One region of the Bradyrhizobium sp. Leo78 genome, then DNA from elsewhere that is predicted to be linked to it. Evidence: predicted binding sites of a transcription regulator. Region 1 holds the regulator's gene; the other holds the start of a gene.
The links. Region 1 encodes LexA, which represses DNA repair genes until DNA is damaged. Its sites were predicted from a motif close to TGTTCNNNNTGTGTTCNG; they were not measured.

Region 1 (12,219 bases):
TGCACGGGACCCATGGGTGCAACCGGCACCCGGCTTTCCCTGCGCCCTCTGTTCGATGAGAGGGCCGAGAGTAACGCAAAGCTCGGGCGAACAACGCCGCGAGAATGCGGACTCACATCCTCATGCTGTTTGAAAGTTGAATCAGAACCCATCCCCGTCATTGCGAGCGCAGCGAAGCAATCCATCGCGCCACTTGCGGAGAAATGGATTGCTTCGCTGCGCTCGCAATGACGGTGGAGAGAGCGTTTCCCAGGACTACGGTCGTAGGATGGGTAGAGCGAAGCGAAACCCATCATTCGCGCCGCTTGCTCCATCGGGATGGGTTTCGCTTCGCTCTACCCATCCTGCAGGCCCGCGAACGAAGACATTGCCGCCCCCTTGGGATTTTCGTACACAACCGTCGCCATGACCCAACCGTCCCTTTCCCCCGGCTCCGCCGATGTCCTGTTGTTCGACCTCGGCCGCGTCGTGCTCGATATCGATTTCGGCAAGGTGATGACCACCTGGGCCGGCCATGCCGGCTGCGAGCCCGGCGAGCTCGCCACCCGCTTTGTCATGGACGAGAGTTACAGACATCACGAGGTTGGCAAGATCGATGACGCCGCCTTCTTCGCAGGCCTGCGGCAGTCGCTCGGCATCAGCATCTCCGACGCCCAGTTCCTGGAAGGCTGGAACGCGATCTTCGCCGGCGAGATGCCGGGAATCGCCGAGCACCTGGCGCGCGCCAAGACGCGCCTGCCGCTTTATGCGTTCTCGAACACCAATCCGCCTCATATCGAGCATTTCTCGACAGCCTATTCGGACGTGCTCGGCCACTTCCGTCAGATCTTCTTCTCCTCGACGATCGGGCTACGGAAACCTGACGCGGACGCCTATGATTACGTGATAAAGGCGATCGGCGTGCCGGCTTCGCGCATCGTGTTCTTCGACGATTCCGCCGAGAACATTCGCGGCGCACGGGCGATAGGTCTCACGGCCATTCACGTCACATCGCCGGATGATGTGACGAACGCGCTTGTCGCGCTCGGAATTTAGGAGTTGCCCGTGGCACTGATGCCGGTCGCCGATGCGCTTGCCGCGGTCCTCGCCGGCGCGGAACCATTGCCGGAAGAGATGGTCGCGCTCGATGCCGCCTATCACCGCACGCTTGCCCGTGACGTCGCGGCAAAACGTACTCAGCCGCCACTCGCGATGTCGGCGATGGATGGCTATGCGGTGCGATCCGCCGACGCCGCCGACTTGAGCGCGCGGCTGAAGGTGATCGGCGAAGTCGCCGCGGGCCGGCCGTTCGGTCGGGAACTTGGTCCGCGGGAAGCGGCACGGATCTTCACCGGAGGCGTCATTCCCGCCGGCGCCGATGCGGTCGTGATCCAGGAGGACGCCCAGGTCGATGGCGATCACATCACCATCACCGAGGCCGCTGTCGCCGGGCGGCATATCCGGCCCGCCGGCGTCGATTTCCGCGAGGGTGACGTGCTGCTCAGGCGCGGAAGCCGGCTGACCGACCGCGCGCTGTCGCTGGCGGCGTCGATGAACTATCCGGAACTCCCCGTGCGGCGCCGACCCAAGGTCGCCGTGCTCGCGACCGGCGACGAACTCGTGATGCCGGGCACCTCTCCGGGTCCAGGCCAGATCGTCTATTCCAACGGCTATGCGCTGCGGGCGATGGCGCGTGCGGAAGGCGCTGAAGCGATCGATCTGGGGGTCGCCGCCGACACGGTTGCCGCCACCACTGACGGCATCCGCCGCGCGCATGCCGCGGGCGCCGACATCCTCATCACCACCGGCGGCGCCTCGGTCGGCGACCATGACCTCGTGAAGCCGTCGCTTGAGGCCGAGGGCGTGACCATGGCGTTCTGGAAGATCGCGATGCGGCCGGGCAAGCCGATGATGCATGGCCGGCTCGGCGCGATGCGAGTGATCGGCCTGCCCGGCAATCCGGTGTCGTCCTATGTCTGCGCCTATCTGTTCCTGGTGCCGTTGATTCGGGCCCTGCTCGGCCGCTCGGCGATTCATCACGTGACGGAAAGCGCCCTGCTCGGCCGCGATCTCGCCGCCAACGATCAGCGCGAAGATTATCTTCGTGCGCTACTCGAAGAGCGCGACGACGGCACGCTGATCGCAACGCCGGTCACCAAGCAAGACAGTTCGCTGCTTGGGAATCTCACTGCGGCGCAGGCACTTGTGATCCGTCCGCCATTCGCGCCAGCCGCAGCAAAAGGCGCGCCTTGCGACATCCTCCGATTGCCTGAATGACGCGGCGACCAGCATCTACCGGAGCATCTCTGATCGCGTTCACCAGAAATTAAGTGGTTGCGGAACACATATCGAACATATAGTGTCCGTTCATGATTTGTTTCGAAACTCGCTGTCTACGAATGGGAGTGCGTGACTCCCGAGATCAGCTCTTCTCAAGTCTCGGATCGAACGACGCTACCAACCGGGGGAATGCTCGCGATGCTTACGCGCAAACAGTATGAACTTCTGCGTTTCATCAACGAACGGCTGAAAGAGGCCGGCGTGCCTCCTTCCTTCGACGAGATGAAGGACGCGCTCGACCTGCGCTCGAAGTCCGGCATCCACCGCCTGATCACGGCGCTGGAGGAACGGGGCTTCATCCGCCGCCTGCCGAACCGCGCCCGCGCGATCGAGGTGATCAAACTGCCTGAGCTCTCCGCTGCCGGCAACGGCCGCCGCGGCTTCACGCCGAGCGTCATCGAGGGCACGCTCGGCAAGCGCACGACCAGCGCGGCCGTGGCCGAAGACGATGGCAACCGTCCCGTCGCCGTTCCCGTGATGGGCCGGATCGCGGCGGGTACGCCGATCGAGGCGCTGCAGACCCGCAGCCACACCATCAGCGTGCCGCCCGACATGCTCGGCTCCGGCGAGCATTATGCGCTCGAGGTGCGCGGCGATTCCATGGTCGAGGCCGGCATCCTCGACGGCGACATGGCGCTGATCCAGCGTAACGACACCGCCAACACCGGCGACATCGTGGTGGCGCTGATCGATGAGGAGGAAGCGACGCTGAAGCGCTTCCGTCGCCGCGGCGCGTCAATCGCGCTTGAGCCTGCCAATGCGGCCTACGAAGTCCGCATCCTGCCGCCGAACCGGGTGCGGATCCAGGGCAAGCTGATCGGGCTTTATCGCAAGTACTGAGCCGACGAGGACGCAGCAGCTCGTCTGGTACTTTGGTGGGTGATCTGCCCTCAAGGACACTGACAAGAACGATTTAGAGTGATTAGAATAAGAGCCCCGGTAAGTTCGCCGGGGCACTCTCGATGCAAGGAGATGTGCGGCAGCGCCTCCTATCGTGTTTGTGAACGGCTAGAGGGCGCGGGCCGTACAAATGCCAAGAACGGAGCAGAGGCTTATAAGTTATCGTCCACTCTGATAGAGGCCTGCGCCTCTTCCCAGGCACGGGTCGGCTATCTCGAATGAGGAGCAATCCGATGTGTGACTATAGCCTGCATGCCGTGGCGACGCGTCCCGCCCAAGTTGGAGAGACGCTTATCACCACCACCTTCCGCGGCACTTCGACCCGCGGCTTCGCTTCGGAAAGCGATCCGACGGTCGCAGTCTGCATGCTTCCCGGAACCGAACTCGCGTTCGCCGATAACGTCCGCTACGACAATCGCTGGATCTGGACCAAGACGACCGGCTTCCGTGTCGGCAAGTTCAACCAGATCGATGCGCATATTCGGGATCGTCATCACGACGCGATCGAATTCCCCGATGGCAGCCATGTGCTGGTGACCCAGCTCTGCGAAGGGCAGCGGGCGACCGTGCTGCAATTGCCAGTGACGCATCATGTTGCAGAGCCGGCACCGAAGGCGGTCGACCAGCGCCCCGCGCCGAACCCGCTGTTCATCGGCTGAGAGCTTCGGGCAGCGTGCGCCGCCGGTCTCGGCCGGCGGGACGTTGCCGCGGGTGAAAAACAAAGTATTTCGAGCGGCCCCGGAGGCCATCCGGGGGCGCATGCGGTTTTTTGTTGAACTACTCGCAAGGGGCATGATCGGTGGTCACCAAGATCACATGGCAAAAAGCCGGACGGGTGGCCCAGCCCGGCCGATACATGTTCAGGTTCGGCTGGCTCACCGTCGCAGCGGAAGATCTCGCGATCTGGGAGCGATTTCCGGATGCGAGCTTCACGCTCGTGCAAGTGCCGTCGCATTCGGGCGGTCCGGACGAATTTCGGCTCGGCGCCTTCGAGCTGCCGGCCAGCGCCGGTGGAGATTGACGGGGGCGCTCAGTCTTCCGGCTGCAGGTCGGACTCGGACGGGGTCGCATCGATGGCGCGCGGCGCGGGTGCCCCTTGGATCCGGATCGTGGTCTCGGGTTCGCCTTCGCCTGACACCGCAGGCGACCACGGCCGGTCGAGGCCGGCGGGCTTGACCGCATCGATGACGAAGTCGTTCCGGTTCCGCCGCAGCGCCAGCCCGCCCTGCCGCCGCAGCCGCTCGGCATCGATGACCGCCGCCGCACAGCCTTGTGGCACCGGCCGTGCGGTCACGATCAGCACCGCCCGTTCGCAATCGTCCGCGAGCGCCTCGGATCGCCGCGTGAGCGCAACGAACGCGCCACCGGCCACAGAGGTCACGCAGCCGCTCTCATCGCAGGACACGCCCTCCGTGAGCGACGGGTCGCTTGCAGTGCGGGCATCGGCATCCGCGGCAAGCCACTCCTTGGCGAGAAACGCGTCCTTCGCGGTCCGCATCAGGTGCAACCGCCCGTCACCGCCGCGGACGGCGACATTGCGGCCGTCGCCGGAAATCAGGATGTCGGGTTGCGGCGCCCTCACCGCCCAGACCACCGCAATGAGAAGCACCGCCGCGCCGGCGAAGCGCAGCGGCGTGCGCAACAGCCCGAGCAGGATGACGCCCAGGCTCGCGGCGATCAGCGGGCCGATCCCGAACGCACTGACGTGGCCGACTGCGCCCGGCAGCGCGGCGACCCATTGCGCAACCACGATCATCCAGTCGATGCCGCTGCCCATGATCGCCCAGAACACGCCGTCGAAACCGAACGGCATCGCCAGCAAGCCGAGGAGCCCGGCCGGCATCACCAGCGCCGACACCACCGGCATCGCCGCCAGATTGGCAAGCACGCCGAAGGGCGCCACCCGATGGAAGTGAAAGGCGGCATAGGGCGTGGTCGCCAGCCCCGCTACCAGCGAGGCCAGCAGCAGCATCGCAATCTCGCGCCCGCCCCACAGCGCGATCCGCGCGGTCGCGGAATGATCGGGCGCGGCAAACAGATGCGGCATGCCAATCTGCACCAGCGCCACCAGCCCGAGGGTGGCCGCAAACGACATTTGAAAGCTCGGATGAACCAGCGCTTCCGGTGCGATCGCGAGCACGATCATGGCCGCGACGGCGAGCGTCCGGAACGTCACCGCGCGGCGGTCGACCATGACGGCGATCAGCACCACTGCCGTCATGAAGAACGATCTCTGGGTCGCGACCTCCGCTCCCGACAGCAGCAGATAGAAGGCGGCAGCGACCAGCGCCGCGGCGGCGGACCATTTCTTGATCGGAAAGCCTACAGTGAGCACCGGGAACAGTGCGAGCAAGGCGCGGACTGCGAAGAAGACCACGCCCGCGACCACCGCCATGTGATAGCCCGAGATCGAGAGCACGTGGCCGAGCCCCGAGATGAACATCGCATCATTCACCGGCTCGGAGATCGCATCGCGCCGGCCGGTCAGGAGTGCGGTCGCGATCGCGCGATTGTCGCCTTCGAGCACGTTGCGGATCCGCGCATCGATCGCATCGCGCATGCCTTGCATGAACGCCGCATAGCGCAGCGCAAATCCGCGGCCTTCCGGCGACGCCGTCGTCTTGATCGCGCCGAGTACGAAACCGGAGGCGCCGATGCCCTGGAAATAGAGATCGCGGCTGAAATCGTAGCTGCCGGGCCGTAAGGGAGCGAGCGGCGGCTGCAGCCGTGCCTTCAATTCGACGAAGCTGCCGACGTCAGGGGCAGTGCCCTTCTTCACCGACAGCCTGACACGCTCGAGCTTCGGCGCGCCGCGCTGGCTTTCGATGCTCGCGACGCGCAGCACGAAACGGTCGGTACGCTCGCGGATGTCACGTGTCTCGACAAATCCGGTGAGCGACACCGAAAACATCGGCCGCGCCAGCACGCCATGTGCGACCCGCGCGGTGCGCCAGGTGGCAACCGCAAAACCCGCCGCAACGGCGGCAATGATGACGGCGGCAGCGAACGCCTGCCGCCGCCTGAGCAGGAACGCGACAGCGCATAGCGCGATGGCGACGATGGCCGCGACCGACAGCACTGGCTCATGGTCGGCGGCGAAGTAAAGCGCGATGCCGCAGCCGAACGCGACCGGCACCCAGGGCAGAAGCCGTCCGGCGCCCGCTTCCGCCCGGACCCACTGGCGCAACGTCTCGACGATTGGCGGCCAGGCGCCGACGCCGATCGGGGCATAACCACCCGCCGGCGCCACCGCCTCGCGGGGCGGCCAGGTGCCGGCATAGCCGCGCCTGCCGCCCGGCGTCCTGCCCTCGTCCGACATCCTGCGCCCTGGAGTATTCCTGCTTCAACAAAGCTACCGGAACCGGGTATCCGCGGGATAGCGGAACAGATGCGGAATACGGAGGAAAGAACGCCCTGCCGGCGCGTTTCCGATCTTAGCGCTCCAAGCCCGATTGAGCCGAAAGTCTCATAAGGCCACAGTCCCATTGAGGATTAGACTACTCTCACGCCTCCACCCGGACAGATGGGAAAGAGGCAGTGGTGGCTCGCGGTTCGAAGACCGCTGGAGCCCTTCTCAGGTGGTTCAAGGCTTCCCTGAGACCGGCGTTGCGGACGCAACTCGCAAATCAGGCCTGTAGCGTCACGCATCACGCGCACTCCGCGAGCGAACAGAGCGCTGAAAAACGCGAGGAGAAGCCTTTGAACCGAAGGAGCAGCACATGGCAATTCAAGTACCGAGCGATTTTCGCCGGGTGATCGTTGCCGCGTCGGTCGGAAACATCATCGAATGGTATGACTTCTATATCTTTGGCAGCCTGGCCGCCGTTCTGTCGGTCAAGTTCTTCGAACAATCCCACCCCGTCGCAGCCCTGCTGAGCACGATCGCCCTGTTCACTGCAGGATTCCTGATCCGTCCGCTCGGAGCATTCCTCTTCGGATGGATGGGCGACCGGGTCGGCCGCAAGTACACGTTCCTCATCACGCTCACCGGAATGGGACTGGGAACGGGCGCGATCGGCCTGATCCCGACTTACCAGTCGATCGGTCTCACCGCCGCGTTCGTGCTGTTCGGGCTGCGCATGATCCAGGGCCTGTGCCTGGGTGGCGAGTATGGCGGCGCCATCACCTATGTGGCCGAGCATGTGCCCGACGACAGACGCGGCTACTACACAGGCTGGCTCCAGACCTCGCCGACGCTCGGGATCGTGGTGTCGCTGGCCGTGATCATTCTGACCCGGATCTATTTTGGCGATCAGGCCTTCAACGAATGGGGATGGCGCGTTCCGTTCCTGCTGTCATTCCTGCTGGTGGCCATCGCCATCTACATCCGCCTCCAGCTCCAGGAGACGCCGATCTTCCAGGAGATCAAGGCCCGCGGGCAGATGACCAGGAATCCCTGGAAGGAGGCGTTCCTTAGCTCGAACATCAAATACATCGGAATCGCCATCATCGTCCTGATCGGACAGGGCGTGGTGTGGTACAGCGGTCAGTTCTGGGCGCTGTACTTCCTGCAGCAGGTCTCCAAGGTGGACGCGCTGACCTCGTCGTACATCGTCGGGGCTGCGCTGCTACTTGCGACGCCGAGCCTGATCTTCTTTGGCTGGCTGTCGGACCTGATCGGCCGCAAACCGGTGATCCTGGGAGGCATGCTGCTTGCCGCGATCACCTATTATCCGCTGTATCTGTGGCTCGGAACGGTCACGCACCCCGGAAACATCAACTATCCGATCGCAATCTTCATCATCTTCATCCTCGTCTGTTACGTCGGGATGGTGTACGGGCCGGTCGGCGCGTTCCTTGCGGAGTTCTTCCCCAGCAGAATCCGGTACACGTCGGTGTCGGTGCCGTATCACATCGGCAATGGCTGGGGCGGCGGCTTGGTGCCGTTCATCACCTCGGCGGCTTTCGCCGCCACTGGCAGCGTCGGCTACGCGCTGATCTATCCGATCCTAGTTCCTGCGATCTGCTTCGTGCTCGCCGTTTTCCTGATGCCGGAAACGAACAAGACCAGCATCTGGGAGCAGGTCGAACCGAGAACCGCATCGTGACGCCCAATAGCCCTTGCCCCGGGGGCTACCAAGCCCTGTGGCGGGGGAATCCAACATCCGGCAGGAGCGGGTCGACACCTCTGCCGCAACAATCCCCTCGCGCCGGCCGCTACCGCGTAGCGGTCGGACCGATGGCTCGGCCAAACCCGCCTTCTCAGCCGGCGCGGTGATGCCAGCGATCGTGCCACCAGGCGGTGAAATCACGATCCGTCAGCAGCTCCCAGCCGGCCAAGAGGATCACCAGCATGCCCGACAGCACGCTGCTTACCGTCGCCGAGACCTGCTCGTAGCCGACCGTCCACGGTGCCAAGAGCAGAGCCAGTCCGAGCAGCATCTCTCCCCATTCCTCCAGATAGGACGGAATGACAAATGCCTCGACGGCAAACAGGATGACAGCCAACCCAAGCGCGATGGTGATCCAGACGGCCGCTCCGCCGAAGCCCAGGGCAAACGGCGACCCGACCAGCCACACACCCACCAACAAGCTGGCAACGTCCTGCCAGTGTTGAATGCGCATGACGCTCACCTCCCCTCTCCCATGCATATGGTCACGCGGCGCGGCGCCGGAAAGACATCCCGCCTGACCTGCGTTGTGTTGCGGCTCTCCGTGTTCCGGAGCCGCTTCCCGCCGCCCATCACCCGGAAAGCACGCTTGCAAGTGCGCCGCAGCAGGATGCAAACTGCTGCGCTCAATCAGGTGTCAACGTCTACGGCTCTCGGCCCGACCGGAATTCAAGGTTGCGTCCAGAACGAGAGGAGCATGACGCCATGCGAGAAATCGAAATCCACGATTATGCGCGGCAGCTCTTGGAAGCACATGGTGCCAAGGCCATTGCGGAAGCTGCGCAGAATGCCATCGAGCTCGAGGCAAAGGGCGAGGTCGAACTCGCCAAGACCTGGCGGCATATCGAAGACGCCATGAAGCTGATGCGCGGGCCGCACCAAAGCTGACGCTCCGGTGCGGCAACCGCGAACGTGGCGCAGGATTCGTCGCAAGCCGCTTTAACGCGCGGCGGAGCGACAACATGACCTCTAGTGACCGGCTCTCCATGACAGGAGCGAAGCCATGTTTCCCAGATGTACGACAGCCGAAGATCTCGTGAAGGCGATCACCGATGAGAAGGTGCAGATGATCGACCTGCGCTTCACCGACCTGCCGGGGGTGTGGCAGCATTTTTCCGTCCCGCCGAGCGCGGCGAGTATCGATGCTCTCAGCGAGGGCATTGGCTTCGACGGCTCATCGATCCGCGGCTTTCAGGAAATCCAGGAAAGCGACATGCTTGTCGTCGCAGATCCGACCACGGCTTTCCTCGACCCGTATTCGCTGGCATCGACCCTGGTCCTGATCTGCAACATCCGCGACCCCGTGACCGGTCAATCCTATAGCCGCGATGCTCGCTACATCGCGCAGAAGGCCGAGACCCATCTGAAGGGCACCGGGCGCGCCGATACGAGCTACTTCGGTCCGGAGGCGGAGTTCTTCGTGTTCGACGACGTCCGCTACGGACAGGGCATCAATTACGCCTTCCACGAAATCGATTCCGGTGAAGGCAGTTGGAACACGGGCAAGGAGGAAGTGCCGAATCTGGGCCACAAGCCGCGCCCGAAAGAAGGATACTTTCCCGTTCCCCCCACCGACAGCATGCAGGATCTCCGCGCCGAAATGGTGCTGACGATGGAAGAACTCGGCATCCAGATCGAAGCCCATCACCATGAAGTCGCGACCGGCGGCCAGAACGAGATCGACATGCGCTTCACCACGCTCACGCGCATGGCGGACAATCTGATGATCTACAAATACGTGGTGAAGAACACCGCGAAGCAGCATGGCATGACCGCGACGTTCATGCCCAAACCGCTGTTCGAGGACAACGCTTCAGGGATGCACGTTCACCAGTCGCTATGGAAGGGCGAGACCAATCTGTTCTACGACAGGGGCGACTATGCCGAGCTGAGCCAGCTTGCCCGCTACTATATCGGCGGTCTCCTGACCCACGCCTGGGCGCTGTGCGGGCTTTGCGCGCCCACCACGAACTCCTATCGGCGCCTGGTGCCGGGCTATGAGGCCCCGATCAACCTGGTCTACTCCCAGCGCAACCGCTCGGCCTGCTGCCGCATTCCGATGTATTCGCCGAACCCGAAGGCCAAGCGCGTCGAGTTCCGCTCGCCGGATCCTTCGTGCAATCCCTATCTGGCTTTCTCCGCGATGCTGATGGCCGGCCTCGACGGCATCAACAACCGGATCGACCCGGGCAGCCCGATCGACAAGAATCTTTACGACCTGCCGCCCGCCGAGGCGAAGGATGTGAAGTCGACGCCCGGATCGCTGGACCAGGCACTCGACGCGCTCGAGCGCGATCACGCCTTCCTGCTCCGTGGCGACGTCTTTACCGCCGACGTGATCGAAACCTGGCTCGACTACAAGCGGAAGAAAGAGGTCGATCCAATCCGGCTACGCCCGCATCCGTACGAGTTCCACCTCTATTACGACATCTAGCGACGACCGCCCGGGTGACCCGCCTATTGGTCAATCAGCGGCGTCTTCGATGAAACGTGATGGCTGGCGATTTTCCAGTCGCCGTCTTCACGAACGATGACCCAGGTGATCTTGACTGAGAACGTCGGATCACTCTCGCCCAGAAAGAATGACGCGGTGCCAGCCATGTTGATGAGATCAGGGCTGACCTGCGCGGCGCGCACATCGGAAAACTGAACGGTCGGCGAGCGCCATTGCGGCAGGCCGTTGAAGTAGGCCGCAACCCCTTCCCTGCCGCGATAGAGCGTCGGATTGGAGCCGAAGAAGAACGCGCGCTCCGAATAGAGCGAAGCGAGTGCTGCGGCATCCAGCCTGCTGAAGCCGGCGGACCATTTTGCCATGATGGCGGAGACGATCTCCTCGGCTTCGCCCTGCATCTCGCCCGCCCCTAGCTTTTGCCGCCGACTTCCTTGGCGAAGGTATCGCGGAGTCCAATGGTGCGGTTGAACACCATCTTGTCCGACGTCGAGTCGGCATCGCGCACGAAATAGCCCTGGCGCTCGAACTGCATTACCTCGTTCGAATTGCTCTCGGCGATCGCCGGCTCGATGCGCGCGTCCGTCAGCACTTCCAGCGACTGCGGATTGAGGTCGGCGGCGAAGTTGCCGGCGTCCGGACTGGGCGTCGCGAAGAGCTGGTTGTAGATGCGGATCTCGGCCGGTTTCGACTGCGCCGCCGGCAGCCAGTGCATGGTCGCCTTCACCTTGCGGCCGTCGGGCGCATTGCCGCCCTTGGTCGCGGGATCATAGGTGCAGCGCAGCTCGACGACCTCGCCGGCGTCGTTCTTGATGACGCCGGTGCACTTGATGAAATAGGCGTAGCGTAGCCGCACTTCGGTGCCCGGCGAGAGGCGGAAGAATTTCTTCGGCGGGTTCTCCATGAAGTCGTCGCGCTCGATATAGAGCTCGCGGCCGAAGGCGATCTTGCGGGTGCCGGCCGTGGGATCGTCGGGGTGGTTGATCGCCTCGATCTCCTCGACCTGCCCTTCCGGATAGTTCTCGATCACCACCTTGAGCGGCCGCAGCACCGCCATGCGTCGGAGCGCGGTGCGGTTCAGCTCCTCGCGGATGCAGAACTCCAGCATGCCGACGTCGACGACGCTGTTGGACTTGGCCACGCCGATCCGCTTGATAAACTCGCGGATCGCCGCTGGCGGCACGCCGCGCCGCTTCAAGCCTGCAATCGTGGGCATGCGGGGATCGTCCCAGCCGGCGACATGTCCCTCGCGCACGAGCTGGGTCAGCACGCGCTTGGAGAGCAGCGTATAGGTCAGGTTCAGGCGCGCAAATTCGTACTGCCTGGGCTTGGACGGCACCGGCAGCTTGTCGAGCAGCCATTCATAGAGCGGGCGATGATCCTCGAATTCGAGCGTGCAGATCGAGTGCGTGACGCCCTCGATCGCGTCCGACTGCCCGT
Region 2 (12,219 bases), on a different contig from region 1:
ATGCTGTAGGCGACGAACAGCAACCCCGCCGCGAGGATGCCGAAGAAGAGGATCATCGTCAGCGGATTGAAGCCTTTATCGAGATTTGGCCTTGAAGCCGGCTGAATCGGTCTTTCGTCGCGTACTGAAGTATTGAGTGCAAAATCGGTCATTCTGAGGCCCCGTCGAAATACGGAAGGAGGCCCTTAGTCTTGACCATTGACTTGAAGGTTAGATGACAGCCGTAGTTTGCTTGAATGAAACACGTGTCGCAACGGTGCTTGGGTGTTGCATCGATGATCGTCTGTCACGCGCGCTCGCGACACGAATGTTGACCATTCACATGACGAGCCATGCGCGCAGCGAAAGTGTGTGATGGATATGTGATGGAGAGGAGCGGTCGCGCGCTGCCTGACGCCGGGGCTGTGGCGCCGTGGCAGCGCGTCGACCGCATGGGAACGTCATTGGCGTGAACAAGACGCCCCAAACTCCCCCTGTAATAGGGGAGTATTGTCCATCAATGTAAGGTTGTAAATAGATATCAGTCTTATCAACGGCTTGATATTTGCAGTGCTATGCATGGGGCCATGCTTATGCCGCAGCCCGCGCGCGTTTCCTCAACAGTTCCGCGGCGATCTTCAGATCCTCGACAAAGCGTTGATATTCCCGCGCTTTCGCATCCTCATCGGGCAGCCGCAGCAGATAGGAGGGATGCACCGTCACCAGCGCCTTGACGTCGTCGTCAAGATCGATCAGGCGGCCGCGGTTCTTGTTGATCGGCGTGAGCTTGTTGAACACGCATTGCGCAGCGGTCGCGCCCATCGCCACTACCAGGTCCGGTTTGATCGATGCGAGTTCCCGCTCATACCATTGGCGGCAGGCCTTGATCTCCGGCGTATTCGGCTTCTGGTGCAGGCGGATCTTGCCGCGCGGCACAAATTTGAAATGTTTCACCGCATTGGTGACGTAGACCTTTTTGCGGTCGATACCGGCCTCGTCAAGCGCGCGGTTGAGCATCAGGCCGGCGGGACCGACGAACGGTTTTCCGGCGAGATCTTCCTTGTCGCCCGGCTGCTCGCCGACCAGCATCACCTGCGCGCTTTGCGGGCCTTCGCCGAACACGGTCTGGGTCGCATGCTCATAGAGATGGCAGGCGCGGCAATCGGCGGCTTCCTTCCGCAGCGCACTCAGTCGGTCGGCGTGGCGGATCATGGCGGGTTCCGGTGGCGTGGCGATTTCGCTTGTGGGCTTAATCGTCGAAGCCTCCGGCAGGTTCCTCGATTGCTTCGCTGCCAGCCGGGCTGGGTTGAAGATCGTAGCGTAATGACGCTGCCAGATTTCCTCCAGCCGATTGCCTGCAGGCATCCCGGCCTCGCCGATACCAGGGGTGATCGACACCGCATGTCCATCCCAATGCGCGCAGACATCAGGTGTGAGGATCGACCAGGGCATGTCGGCGAAGCGGCTCGCGAAGAATGGCGCCGCCAGTTCCACGACATGATGCTGCGGCTCGAACCAGGCGACGAAATGCGATTTGTGCTCGCGCCCGATCTCGCGGAAGCGGATCGACGTCCGCATCCGCTGTGCCTCGTGATGCACGGCCTTCGCCATCGCATGGATGCGCGCGACATCAGGGTCGTCGGCGACGTCGAGCAGGTCATGGTCGCGGCGCAGGCGCCACAACAGGCGATAGAGCAGGGCAAAGCGCTCGGCATCGCGATGCAGGATCGCGGTTTTCGCCAGCTCGACGAATTTGGCCGGCACGCTGAACGTGCCATGCGGCGGCTCGAGCGGTGCTTCGCGGTCCGGCGCATCGAACGGTTCGACTTCGTTGTTGCGCACCGTCCACGTCACATCGTCAGGCGGCACCTCGTTCAGCACCAGCGTCCGTGCTGCCTTTCGCCAGCCGTCGAAATCAGTCTCGCTGCCCAGGATGATGTGGTGCATGGCACTTACTCTCCCTCCTGTCTCTCCTCTCGTCATGCCCGGGCTTGACCCGGGCATCCACGCCTTCCTCACCAAGGAAAGAACGTGGATGGCCGGGACAAGCCCGGCCATGACGGCTCTCATGAATCCAATTGATTTCATTCATGAATTTATCCCGTTACCAATCTGATTGACTCCTCCCGCGCAGTTGGCTTTATATTAGAACATACCATGAACAATTGGGCCAGCTTCTAGTTTCTCCCGGAAGCCGGCAGCGGCCCCGATATCTTCCTTAAGGAGCGGCGCATGACGAGCGCACGCCTGAGCACGCTTGCGTCCCTGCGTGGGCGCATCGAGCGCATTGAGACATCCAATGAAGCGCATCCGCTGCCGCGGATCGCGCTCGGTCATGCCGGCGCTGATGCGATGCTCAAGGGCGGCCTCGCGAAAGCCGCGGTGCACGAGGTGTTTGCCGAGGGGCACCAGGGCGCTTCCGCCACCGGTTTCATCGCAGGTCTCGCCGGCCGTCTTGCCGCGCGAAAGCCGCTGGTCTGGGTGCGGCAGGATTTTTCCGAAACCGAATCCGGCGCGCTGTCGATGAACGGTCTGTCCGAGCTTGGCCTCGATCCGCGTCTCCTCGTCACCGTGCGCGCCGCCGACATCGACAATGCCTTGCGCACCACGGCCGATGCGCTCGCTTGCGACGCGCTAGGCGCCGTCATCATGGAAGTCTGGGGCGAGTCCAAGCAGCTCGATCTGGTCGCGAGCCGCAAGCTGACGCTATCAGCGCAATCATCAGGCGTCCCCGCGCTGCTGCTGCGCCTGGCGGCAACGCCGCTTCCGTCCACCGCGGAAACCAGATGGATCGTGCGCGCGGCGCATTCGCCGCCGGGCGCCAGTTGGAGCGCGTGGGGCGCGCCTCTGTTCGATGCGCAGCTCGTTCGCAACCGTCATGGCCCGGTCGGGCGATGGATCATGGAATGGAAATGTGATGAGTGCCTTTTCAGTGAACCGTCGGCGTATCCTCAGCCTGTGGCTGCCGCGCCTGCCCATCGATCGGATCAAGCGGCAACTGGCGCGAAGCAGCGCCTCGCCAGCTAACCACACGGGCACTGAGCTCCCTCTCCCGCTTGCGGGAGAGGGCCGGGGTGAGGGTGTCTCCGCGGGCGAGACTCTTCGTGGGGAGAGAGCCCTCACCCGGATCGCATCTAACGATGCGATCCGACCTCTCCCTATGGGAGAGGTGAAGAAAGAAATCCCCAGCGTTGTCGTCATCAAGGAGCACAACGCGCTGGTGGTCCACTCTCTCGACGACATCGCCGCGCGAAGCGGGCTGTCGACTGGCCTGCCACTCGCCAATGCCCGCGCGATCTGCCCGGAACTGACGGTCTATGATGCCGACGAGGTCGCGGATGCCAAAACGCTCAATGACATCGCCGACTGGTGCGACCGCTTCACACCTCTGGTGGCGCTCGATCCGCCCTACGGTCTCTTCCTCGATATCACCGGCTGCGCCCATCTGTTCGGCGGCGAACACGCGATGCTGCAGATCATCTGCGGCGCGCTCAGTCGGCGCGGCTTTGCCGTCAGCGGCGCGATCGCAGCCACCTCGGTTTGCGCCCGTACGCTGACGCGGCATTCGTCAGGCAGGATCATCGAGGATGGTGCGGAGGTCGAAGCTGTCAGCCCTCTGCCGATCTCGGCATTGGGCGCCGATGAGACGATCACCAAAGGCCTGCGCCGCGCCGGCTTGAAGACGATCGGCGATGTTGCTGCCCGCGCGCGCCATGAGATTGCGGCGCGTTTCGGTGCTGCCTTCACCACGTTGCTCGCGCACGCGCTGGGGCAGGGCGATGCGCCGATCAGCCCGCGCAAGCCATTGCCTGACTACATCGTCGAAAAGCGGTTTCCCGAGCCGGTCACGACCGAGCCCATGATCGCGCTGACGCTGCAGAACCTCGCCAAGATGCTGGTCCAGGCGATGGACAAGCAGGGCAAGGGCGCGCGGAAGCTGGAAGCAGGTTTCTTCCGCACCGACGGCGCGGTGCGCACGCTTGCCGTCGAGACCGGGCGTGCGGTCACGAAGCCCGAGGTGATCGACCGCCTGTTCCGCGAGCGGCTCGATGCACTGAGCGATCCCCTCGATCCCGGCTTCGGCTTCGACCTGATCCGCCTGTCGGCTGGTCGTACCGAGATCGTGGTGCAGCAGCAGCGCGATCTCGATGCCCATGTCCATGACAATGACGAGCTTGCCGCGCTGATCGACCGCATCGCCGCCCGCATCGGCGGCAAGCGCGTGGTCGTGTACCTGCCGGAGGACACCCATATCCCCGAGCGCGCGGCGCTTGCCGCCCCTGCGCAGCATCATCTGGCCGCGGCCTCGCAAGCCTCCTGGCCCGTGCGCGCCGAGGGCGAACCGCCGCTCCGTCCGCTGCGCCTGTTCGAAAGGCCAGAGCCGATCAAGGTGCCGTTCGCCACCGTGCCGGACGGACCGCCGCATCGCTTCACCTGGCGGCGCGCCACGCATCAGGTGGTGCGGGTCGAGGGTCCCGAGCGCATCGCCATGGAATGGTGGCAGCGGGACGGGAAGGTGCTGACGCGCGACTATTTCCGCGTCGAGGACGAGCAGGGTCTGCGCTTCTGGATCTTTCGCGACGGCCTTTACGACAGCGAACTGATCGACGAAGACGGCAAGCCCATTCCCGCCAACTGGTTCGTGCATGGGCTTTTCGCATGATGGAACCGGCGCCCGACTATGCCGAAATCGGCATCACAAGCAATTTCTCCTTCCTGCGCGGCGGATCGGATCCGCGCGCCTATGTGCATCAGGCGAGCATTCTCCGCATCCCCGTGATCGGTCTTGCCGACCACAACACGCTCGCCGGTGTCGTGCGCGCCTACAAGGAGCTCGAAAATTCGAAAGTGACCCATCCGCCAAAGCTGCTGATCGGTTCGCGCATCGTATTCATGGATGGCACGCCTGACATCCTGGTCTACCCGCGCGACCGCGCGGCTTACGGCCGGTTGTGCCAGCTTCTCACCCGCGGCAAGCGCGGCGATGACATCAAGCGGATCGAAAAGGGTGAGTGCCGTCTGAAGCTGAGCGATCTCCTGGAATTCGCCGAAGACCAGCTCCTGGTGCTGTCCTTGCCGCATCGTTTCGAGACGACAAAGTCGCTCGATCTGCTCGAACGCCTGAAAGCAAGCCGTGCTGATGGCGTATGGCTCGCCGCAAGCCTTCTCTATCGTGGCGACGACAAGCGGCGCCTGGCACGATTGCATCACCTTGCGACGACAGCAGACGTGCCGCTGCTCGCAACCAACGAAGTGCTCTATCACCATCCCGCGCGCCGCCCGCTGCAGGATGTGCTCACCTGTATCAGGGAGAAGATGACGATCGATGCGATCGGCAAAAGACTGGAAGCCAATGCCGAGCGGCATCTGAAACCTGCGCAGGAGATGGCGCGGCTGTTCCGCGATTTTCCCGACGCGATCGCCGAGACCATGCGCTTTGCCGACCGCATCACCTTTTCGCTCGATCAGCTCAAATATCAATATCCCGATGAGCCGGTGCCGCCGGGCAAGACCGCGCAGCAGCATCTCGAAGACCTGACCTGGGCCGGTGTCATTAATTATTTCGGCGGCAAGATCGACGACACGCTTCGCGCCACCTTGCACAAGGAGCTCGCGCTGATCGCCGAGCTGAAATACGCGCATTATTTCCTGACCGTGCACGACATTGTCCGTTACGCGCGCAGCCAGGGCATCCTGTGCCAGGGGCGGGGATCGGCGGCAAACTCGGCCGTGTGCTACGTGCTCGGCATCACCTCGGTCGATCCGACCAAGGTCGATCTCCTGTTCGAACGCTTCATCTCGAAAGAGCGGCTGGAGCCGCCCGACATCGACGTCGATTTCGAGCATTCGCGGCGCGAGGAGGTGATGCAATATGTCTATCGCCGCTATGGCCGTCACCGCGCCGCCATCATCGCAACCGTCATCCATTATCGTCCGCGCAGCGCGATCCGCGACGTCGGCAAGGCGCTTGGGCTGACGGAGGACGTCACCGCCGCGCTCGCCGATACTGTGTGGGGAAGCTGGGGCAAGGGCCTCAACGACATGCAGGTGCGGCAAGCGGGGCTCGATCCGAAGAATGCGATGATAGGGCTCGCGGTCGATCTCGCCACTGAGTTGATCGAATTCCCGCGCCATCTCTCGCAGCATGTCGGCGGCTATGTGCTGACGCAGGACCGGCTCGATACCTATGTGCCGATCGGCAATGCCGCGATGGACGACCGCACCTTCATCGAATGGGACAAGGACGACGTCGACGCGCTCAACATGATGAAGGTCGACGTGCTGGCGCTAGGCATGCTGACCTGCATCCGCAAGAGCTTTGACCTGATCGCCGATCACAAGGGCGAGCGCTGGGAGCTTGCGACCGTTCCGCAGGACGACAAGAGAGTCTACGACATGCTGTGCCGCGGTGAATCGCTCGGCGTGTTCCAGGTCGAGAGCCGCGCGCAGATGAACATGCTGCCGCGGCTGAAGCCGCGGGAGTTCTATGACCTCGTCATCGAGGTCGCGATCGTGCGTCCGGGGCCGATCCAGGGCGACATGGTGCATCCTTATTTGCGCCGGCGAAACAAGCAGGAGAAGGTGAGCTATCCATCACCGTCACCGGAGCACGGTCCTGCAGACGAATTGTACAGAGTGCTGCACAAGACCCTCGGCGTGCCGCTGTTCCAGGAGCAGGCGATGCGGATCGCCATCGAAGCCGCAAAATTCACCTCCGAAGAGGCCAATGGCCTGCGCCGCTCGATGGCGACCTTCCGCAATCTCGGCACCATCGGCAAGTACGAGGACAAGCTGATCGGCAACATGGTCGCGCGCGGCTACGATGGCGAATTCGCCAGAAGCTGCTTCGACCAGATCAAGGGTTTTGGCTCCTACGGCTTCCCGGAAAGCCATGCCGCGAGTTTTGCCCAACTCGTCTACATCTCCTCCTGGCTCAAGCATCATCACCCCGACGCCTTCTGCTGCGCACTGCTCAACTCGCAACCGATGGGCTTTTACGCCCCTGCGCAGATCGTCGGCGACGCCCGCAAGAACGGCGTCGAGGTTCGAGAGATCGACATATCCTACAGCTTCGCCCAGAATATGTTGGAGGAGGGCAGCGGTAAGCACTGTGCCGTGAGGCTAGGCTTCCGCCAGATCGACGGCTTCAACTGGAAAGACCCGGATGAGGAGAAGCTGAAGCAAATCCAGGCGTCATTCCGTGGTGAGCCTGCGATGTTGCCGCACGCTCCCACCTCTCCCCAGCGGGGAGAGGTCGACTTGCACATGACCATGTGCAAGTCGGGTGAGGGGGCTCAGGTCCCACGAGAGACCGCGCCCCTCACCCGCGCTGGAGCCTGTCATCGGGCGCGCCTTCGGCGCGACCCGTTGGGCGCGACCTCTCCCTATGGGAGAGGTGAAGAAATCGACTGGGCCGACCGCATTGTCGCTGCGCGGCAGCGGCGTCCCTTCACCTCGCTGGAGGATTTCGCCCGCGACACCGGCCTGCCCAAGCGCGCGCTGATCCTGCTGGCGGACGCCGATGCCTTTCGCTCGATCGGGCTCGATCGCCGCGCAGCGCTCTGGACAGTGCGGCGGCTGCCCGACGACGTGCCTTTGCCTCTGTTCGAAGCCGCTGTTGCCCGCGAGCAGCCGGACGAGAACGCAAAACCCTTGCCGCAGATGCCGCGGCAGGAGCAGGTGGTCGCCGACTACCAGACCATCCGCCTGTCGCTGAAAGGCCACCCGATGGAGTTCCTGCGCGCGATGTTTGCAAAAGAGCGCGTCGTGCCCTGCCAGGAGATCTGCCATCGGAACGATAGGCGCCGCGTCCGCTGCGCCGGCGTGGTACTGGTGCGGCAGCGCCCGGGCAGCGCCAATGGCGTGGTGTTCATGACGCTCGAGGACGAGACCGGGATCGCCAATATCGTGGTGTGGCCGAAGGTGATGGAGCAATACCGGAAAGAAGTGATGGGCGCGCGGCTGATCTTGGTCGAAGGCTATATCCAAAGTAGCCCGGAGGAGGTGACGCACCTGGTTGCGCAGCGCATGATCGACCGTTCCTACGACCTCATCAATCTCTCCAACGACGCCTTCAGCGCCAAGCCTGCCGTGCCCGCCGGCCCCGCTTTGGTCGAACCCCTCAACGACGACCGCCGCGACCACGGCGAAAACTCCCCGCAAAAAATCCGCCACCCCCGCAACGTCCGCATTCTGCCGCCGTCACGCGATTTCCATTGAGGGAGCGCGCCGCCTCTCTCCTCCGTCATTCCGGGGCGCGCGCAGCGCGAGCCCGGAATCCATTGCGCCGCACCCGCACGCGGAGAAATGGATTCCGGGCTCATCGCTTCGCGATGCCCCGGAATGACTCCTCATCCCGAGGAGCCGCGAAGCGGCGTCTCGAGGGATGGGCCACAAGCTCCCTCCGTCATTCCCGGGGCGCGAAGGCGCGAACTATGATGCGAAACTACAGAGAATCCATTTCGCAATGCACTCGGCGTTGGCGATCCCGTCCCGAAGGTCTAGCATATCGATAGTCACTGCCGTTTTGGCTGCCTGCACCATCGTTCATCTGCAACGGGCGGGAGCTGACAATGAAGACGATTTTGGTACCGACCCAAAATACCCCGGCCATGACATCCACACTCGAAACGGCGGTGCTGCTCGCGCGGCGCACTGGCGCCTATATCGAGGGGGTTCCACTGTGGTTTGGCACGCCTGAGTTTGTCGTGGCGGGGCTGGCCAGCAGCTATTCCATGGAAACCTATCGGGTGCGGCGCGAAGCGGAGGCGGCGGGCGAGCGCGAGCTGTTCGAGACCTTCATGCAGCAGCACGGTGTTGCTGCTGCGAAAATGACCGCGGACCGGCCTTGGTATAGCTGGTTCGCCGAGGTGCCGCCGGGCGAGGGCCTCGTCGGCAGCCATGGCCGCGTGTTCGATGTGATTGTGATGAGCAGGCCGGGTGCTGCTACGGACCCTCTCTATCGGCGGGCGGTCGAGTCGGGATTGTTCGAAAGCGGTCGGCCTGTTGTGCTGTCGCCGCCGACTGCTCCGAAACAGATCGCGACCAACATCATGATCCACTGGAATGGCAGCACCGAGCAGGCCCGCGCCAACGCGTTGGCGATGCCGCTATTGCACCTGGCCGGACGCGTGACGGTGTTGACTGTCATCGGCGGACAGGATGTGCCGGGTCCATCGGCCGATCAGGTGCGCAAGCAATTGCGGTACAATGGCATTGCCGCCGAGCCCATGAGCATCGAGCTGAACGGTCGCAGCACCGGCGAAGCGGTGCTCGCCGCGGCCAAGGCCGACGGCTGCGACCTGTTGGTCAAGGGAGCTTTTACAAGGACCAGGCTGCGGCAATTGATTTTCGGCGGCGCCACCAGCCACATCATGGAACACGCAGACTTGCCGTTATTGATGGCGCATTAGGAATCGCGCTTACCGGACTGCCCGAGGTGTCATTCCGGGCATCGCGAAGCGGCGTCACGAGGGATGGCCGAGAAACTCTCACTGTCCGTCATTCCGGGGCGCGCGCAGCGCGAGCTATGATGTGCAAGTGCACATCAGAGAATCCATTGGGCCGCAGGCGCAAGTGGAGAAATAGATTCCGGGCTCGATGCTTCGCATCGCCCCGGAATGACAATGGCCAATGTCCTGCCCGGCCTCACGAGGATGACCCGCGCGCTGGAATCGGTGGAACCACCTGCAGATTGGCAAGATCCTCGGGGCGCAGCCGAAAGGCGACGGGATATTTGTCCGGGTTCACGTTCTCCTCCGGCTCGGTCGATCTCCAGACATAGAGGCATGTCGGACAACCGAACACGGTCCAGACCCCGGCAACGGGAGATTTGCTGCGGACCTCGATCTTGCCTGATCGACATCGCGGACATGCGGCCGGAAGAGTGTCGGCGGTTGTCGCCGTCATGTCCGCATCTCCTTCGCCAGAGCCATGAGCTTGGTCCGCCACTGATCGGTGTGCTGCGGCTTGTCGAGTTCCTCGCCATAGTCGCCGCGAAGGTCAGGCGCGATCGGCGTGGTGGCGTCGATGATCATCTTGGTCACCACGCCGGCCGGACTGCAGGCCGGATCCAGAAGATTCTCCGCGAGATTCGGGATGGTCACGATGTCGCCCGCGGGGTTTACCTTCACCGATATCGCCCACATCACCTGCTTAAGATCGAACGGGTCGACTTGCTCGTCAACAACGATCACGACTTTTGCGTATCCGAGACCATGGGTCGTGGTCAGCACGCGCAAGCCCACATATTTGGCGAAGCCGCCATAGCGGATTTTTGTCGAGACGACGACCACCAGACCGTGGGTATAGAGTGCATTGACGGCAACGACTTCGGGAAACGTCGTCTTGAGTTGAAGGAAGATCGGCGCGCTCGTCGTCATGGCTTGCAGGAAGTCGAGCTCGGTCCAGGGCCGCCCCACATAGACCGCGTCGTAGACCGGGTCCTTGCGGTGCGACACGCGATCGATCTCGATCACCGGATATTTATGGCATCCCGAATAATAGCCGGGGAATTCACCAAACGGCCCCTCGGTCTCGCGCTGTCCGCAAAGCAGGCGGCCTTCCAGCACATATTCGGATCCCCACGGGACATCCAGGCCCTTTGCAGTCTTGACGACACGGTATGGCGCGCCCTGCATCACGGCCGCCATCTTGTATTCGAGCTGATCGTAAAGCAGCGGCGTCGCGCCCATCAGCGTGATGATAGGCTCGTTTCCCAGCGCGATCGCGACCGGCAAGTCTTGGCCGCGGGCTTCCGCATGAGCCATATGGATCGCGATATCGTGCTGCGGCACAGTCTGGATTCCAAGGCGATTCCACCCTTTGACCTGCAGGCGATAGATGCCGACGTTCTCGACATCGTCATTGTTCCAGTCGTCCAGGTCCCGGCTGATGGTGCAGGCTTTGTCGATGAAGTAGCCGCCATCGCCGCGGTTGAGACGAAACAGCGGCAGCAGTTCGTAGAGGTTCACGTCCTTGTCGACGACAACCTCCTGCCAGGGCGCGGTCTCGACGCGCTCCAATGTGCCAGGATATTGCTGGAAGCGCCGGACGAACTCAAAAAATTGATCGCGCATGCTGGCGTCTTTTTCCATGCCAAGCGCGAGAGCATGGTTGCTCCATGATCCATGTATGTTCATGGCGACCCGAGCGCTGGTGTAGCCGGCGATGTTGTCGAAATAGATCGCGGGGCTGTCCTCGCCGATCTCTGTAAGGGCGCAGGCCGCGGCGGCGATGTCGGGTTCAGGAAGAACCTGATCATGGATGCGCAGCAATTGCCGTTCTTGCTCGAGGACGGACAGGAATTCACGAAGGTCCTTGTAGGCACGCATTTCTGCCCCCGATTGCTCGGATTGGTTTCAGGCGGCGCGCAACGCGGCAATCTGCCGTTGCCAACGCGAGAGTACGGCTTGAGGATCGTGCAGTGCAAAGGTGACTCCGCCTGTTACATCCGCGTATGGCGCGACATGCTGGCGTACCGACTCGACCTCCGCCTCGAACAACGCCAGCGGCACATCGGAAGAAGAGTGGGCGAGGCGGCGACAGCGGAGCTTCATCTCGCAAATGCCGCCATCGAGTGAAAGCGCGATCGTGAGCCGTCCTTCGCGTTCAAGATTGGAGGCCATTGTCGATTGCGGAAAAACCGCAAAGCGGACGCGACCAGAAGGCACGATCACCATATCGCCTGCACTGAGCAGGGCAGCGTGAGGCCATCCGTCCGAACCAACCGTCGAGAGACGCAGCGCCTGGGTTTTGGTCGCCAGGTCGGTGCCATCAAGATAACGGACCACCCCGTCCGGGATCTTGCTGCTGGTTGCGGGCGCCGCGTAGAAGTGCTCGGCTTCCTTCATTTCACATCTCCCTCGGAGGTGATCCGCATTCTCGCGGAAATCGAAGGCGGCAGTTCATTGAAGTGAGGCAGGATCGGTGCGCCGCGGTCATCGCGGTCTCGCGGAAGAGACAAGCGTGACTAGCCCTGCAAAAGAAGTACTACCAAAGGCTGTTCCCTGCAACGGCGGCCCCGCCCTCATCCCGAGGAGCCGTGTTAGCGGCGTCTCGAGGGAGGAGCTCCAGGCGAGAGCGGGGCCTCATGGTTCGAGACGCGCTGCGCGCTCCTCACCATGAGGGTCCAAAGTCGCGTGCACGGCGAAGCAAATTATGCAAGCGATTCCAAGGTGATTTGCCTCGTCCAGCCCAGCCGCGAAAAACATTCCGCTTTCGCCGTCGGGCAAATCAGTG

Region 2: AC5ZG1_RS01360 (ImuA family protein) is a predicted target of LexA. The motif match lies at 2,126-2,143, and genes of this name have one in related genera.

The regions. Positions count from the first base shown of each region.
Region 1 covers NZ_JCAMOT010000014.1:13-12,231, forward strand. Annotated here, with positions in the region: gene AC5ZG1_RS18995 (HAD-IA family hydrolase) at 406-1,035, shown strand; gene AC5ZG1_RS19000 (molybdopterin molybdotransferase MoeA) at 1,045-2,256, shown strand; gene lexA (transcriptional repressor LexA) at 2,458-3,159, shown strand; gene AC5ZG1_RS19010 (hypothetical protein) at 3,453-3,878, shown strand; gene AC5ZG1_RS19015 (hypothetical protein) at 4,019-4,240, shown strand; gene AC5ZG1_RS19020 (ComEC/Rec2 family competence protein) at 4,250-6,538, opposite strand; gene AC5ZG1_RS19025 (MFS transporter) at 6,939-8,267, shown strand; gene AC5ZG1_RS19030 (SPW repeat domain-containing protein) at 8,422-8,784, opposite strand; gene AC5ZG1_RS19035 (hypothetical protein) at 9,036-9,218, shown strand; gene glnA (type I glutamate--ammonia ligase) at 9,334-10,764, shown strand; gene AC5ZG1_RS19045 (YybH family protein) at 10,788-11,180, opposite strand; gene AC5ZG1_RS19050 (glutamine--tRNA ligase/YqeY domain fusion protein) at 11,192-12,219, opposite strand, start outside.
Region 2 covers NZ_JCAMOT010000001.1:313,607-325,825, forward strand. Annotated here, with positions in the region: gene AC5ZG1_RS01345 (inorganic phosphate transporter) at 1-152, opposite strand, end outside; gene AC5ZG1_RS01350 (UdgX family uracil-DNA binding protein) at 571-1,926, opposite strand; gene AC5ZG1_RS01355 (hypothetical protein) at 1,925-2,095, shown strand; gene AC5ZG1_RS01360 (ImuA family protein) at 2,212-3,006, shown strand; gene AC5ZG1_RS01365 (Y-family DNA polymerase) at 2,897-4,642, shown strand; gene AC5ZG1_RS01370 (error-prone DNA polymerase) at 4,639-8,199, shown strand; gene AC5ZG1_RS01375 (universal stress protein) at 8,553-9,392, shown strand; gene AC5ZG1_RS01380 (non-oxidative hydroxyarylic acid decarboxylases subunit D) at 9,628-9,888, opposite strand; gene AC5ZG1_RS01385 (non-oxidative hydroxyarylic acid decarboxylases subunit C) at 9,885-11,312, opposite strand; gene AC5ZG1_RS01390 (pyridoxamine 5'-phosphate oxidase family protein) at 11,340-11,831, opposite strand.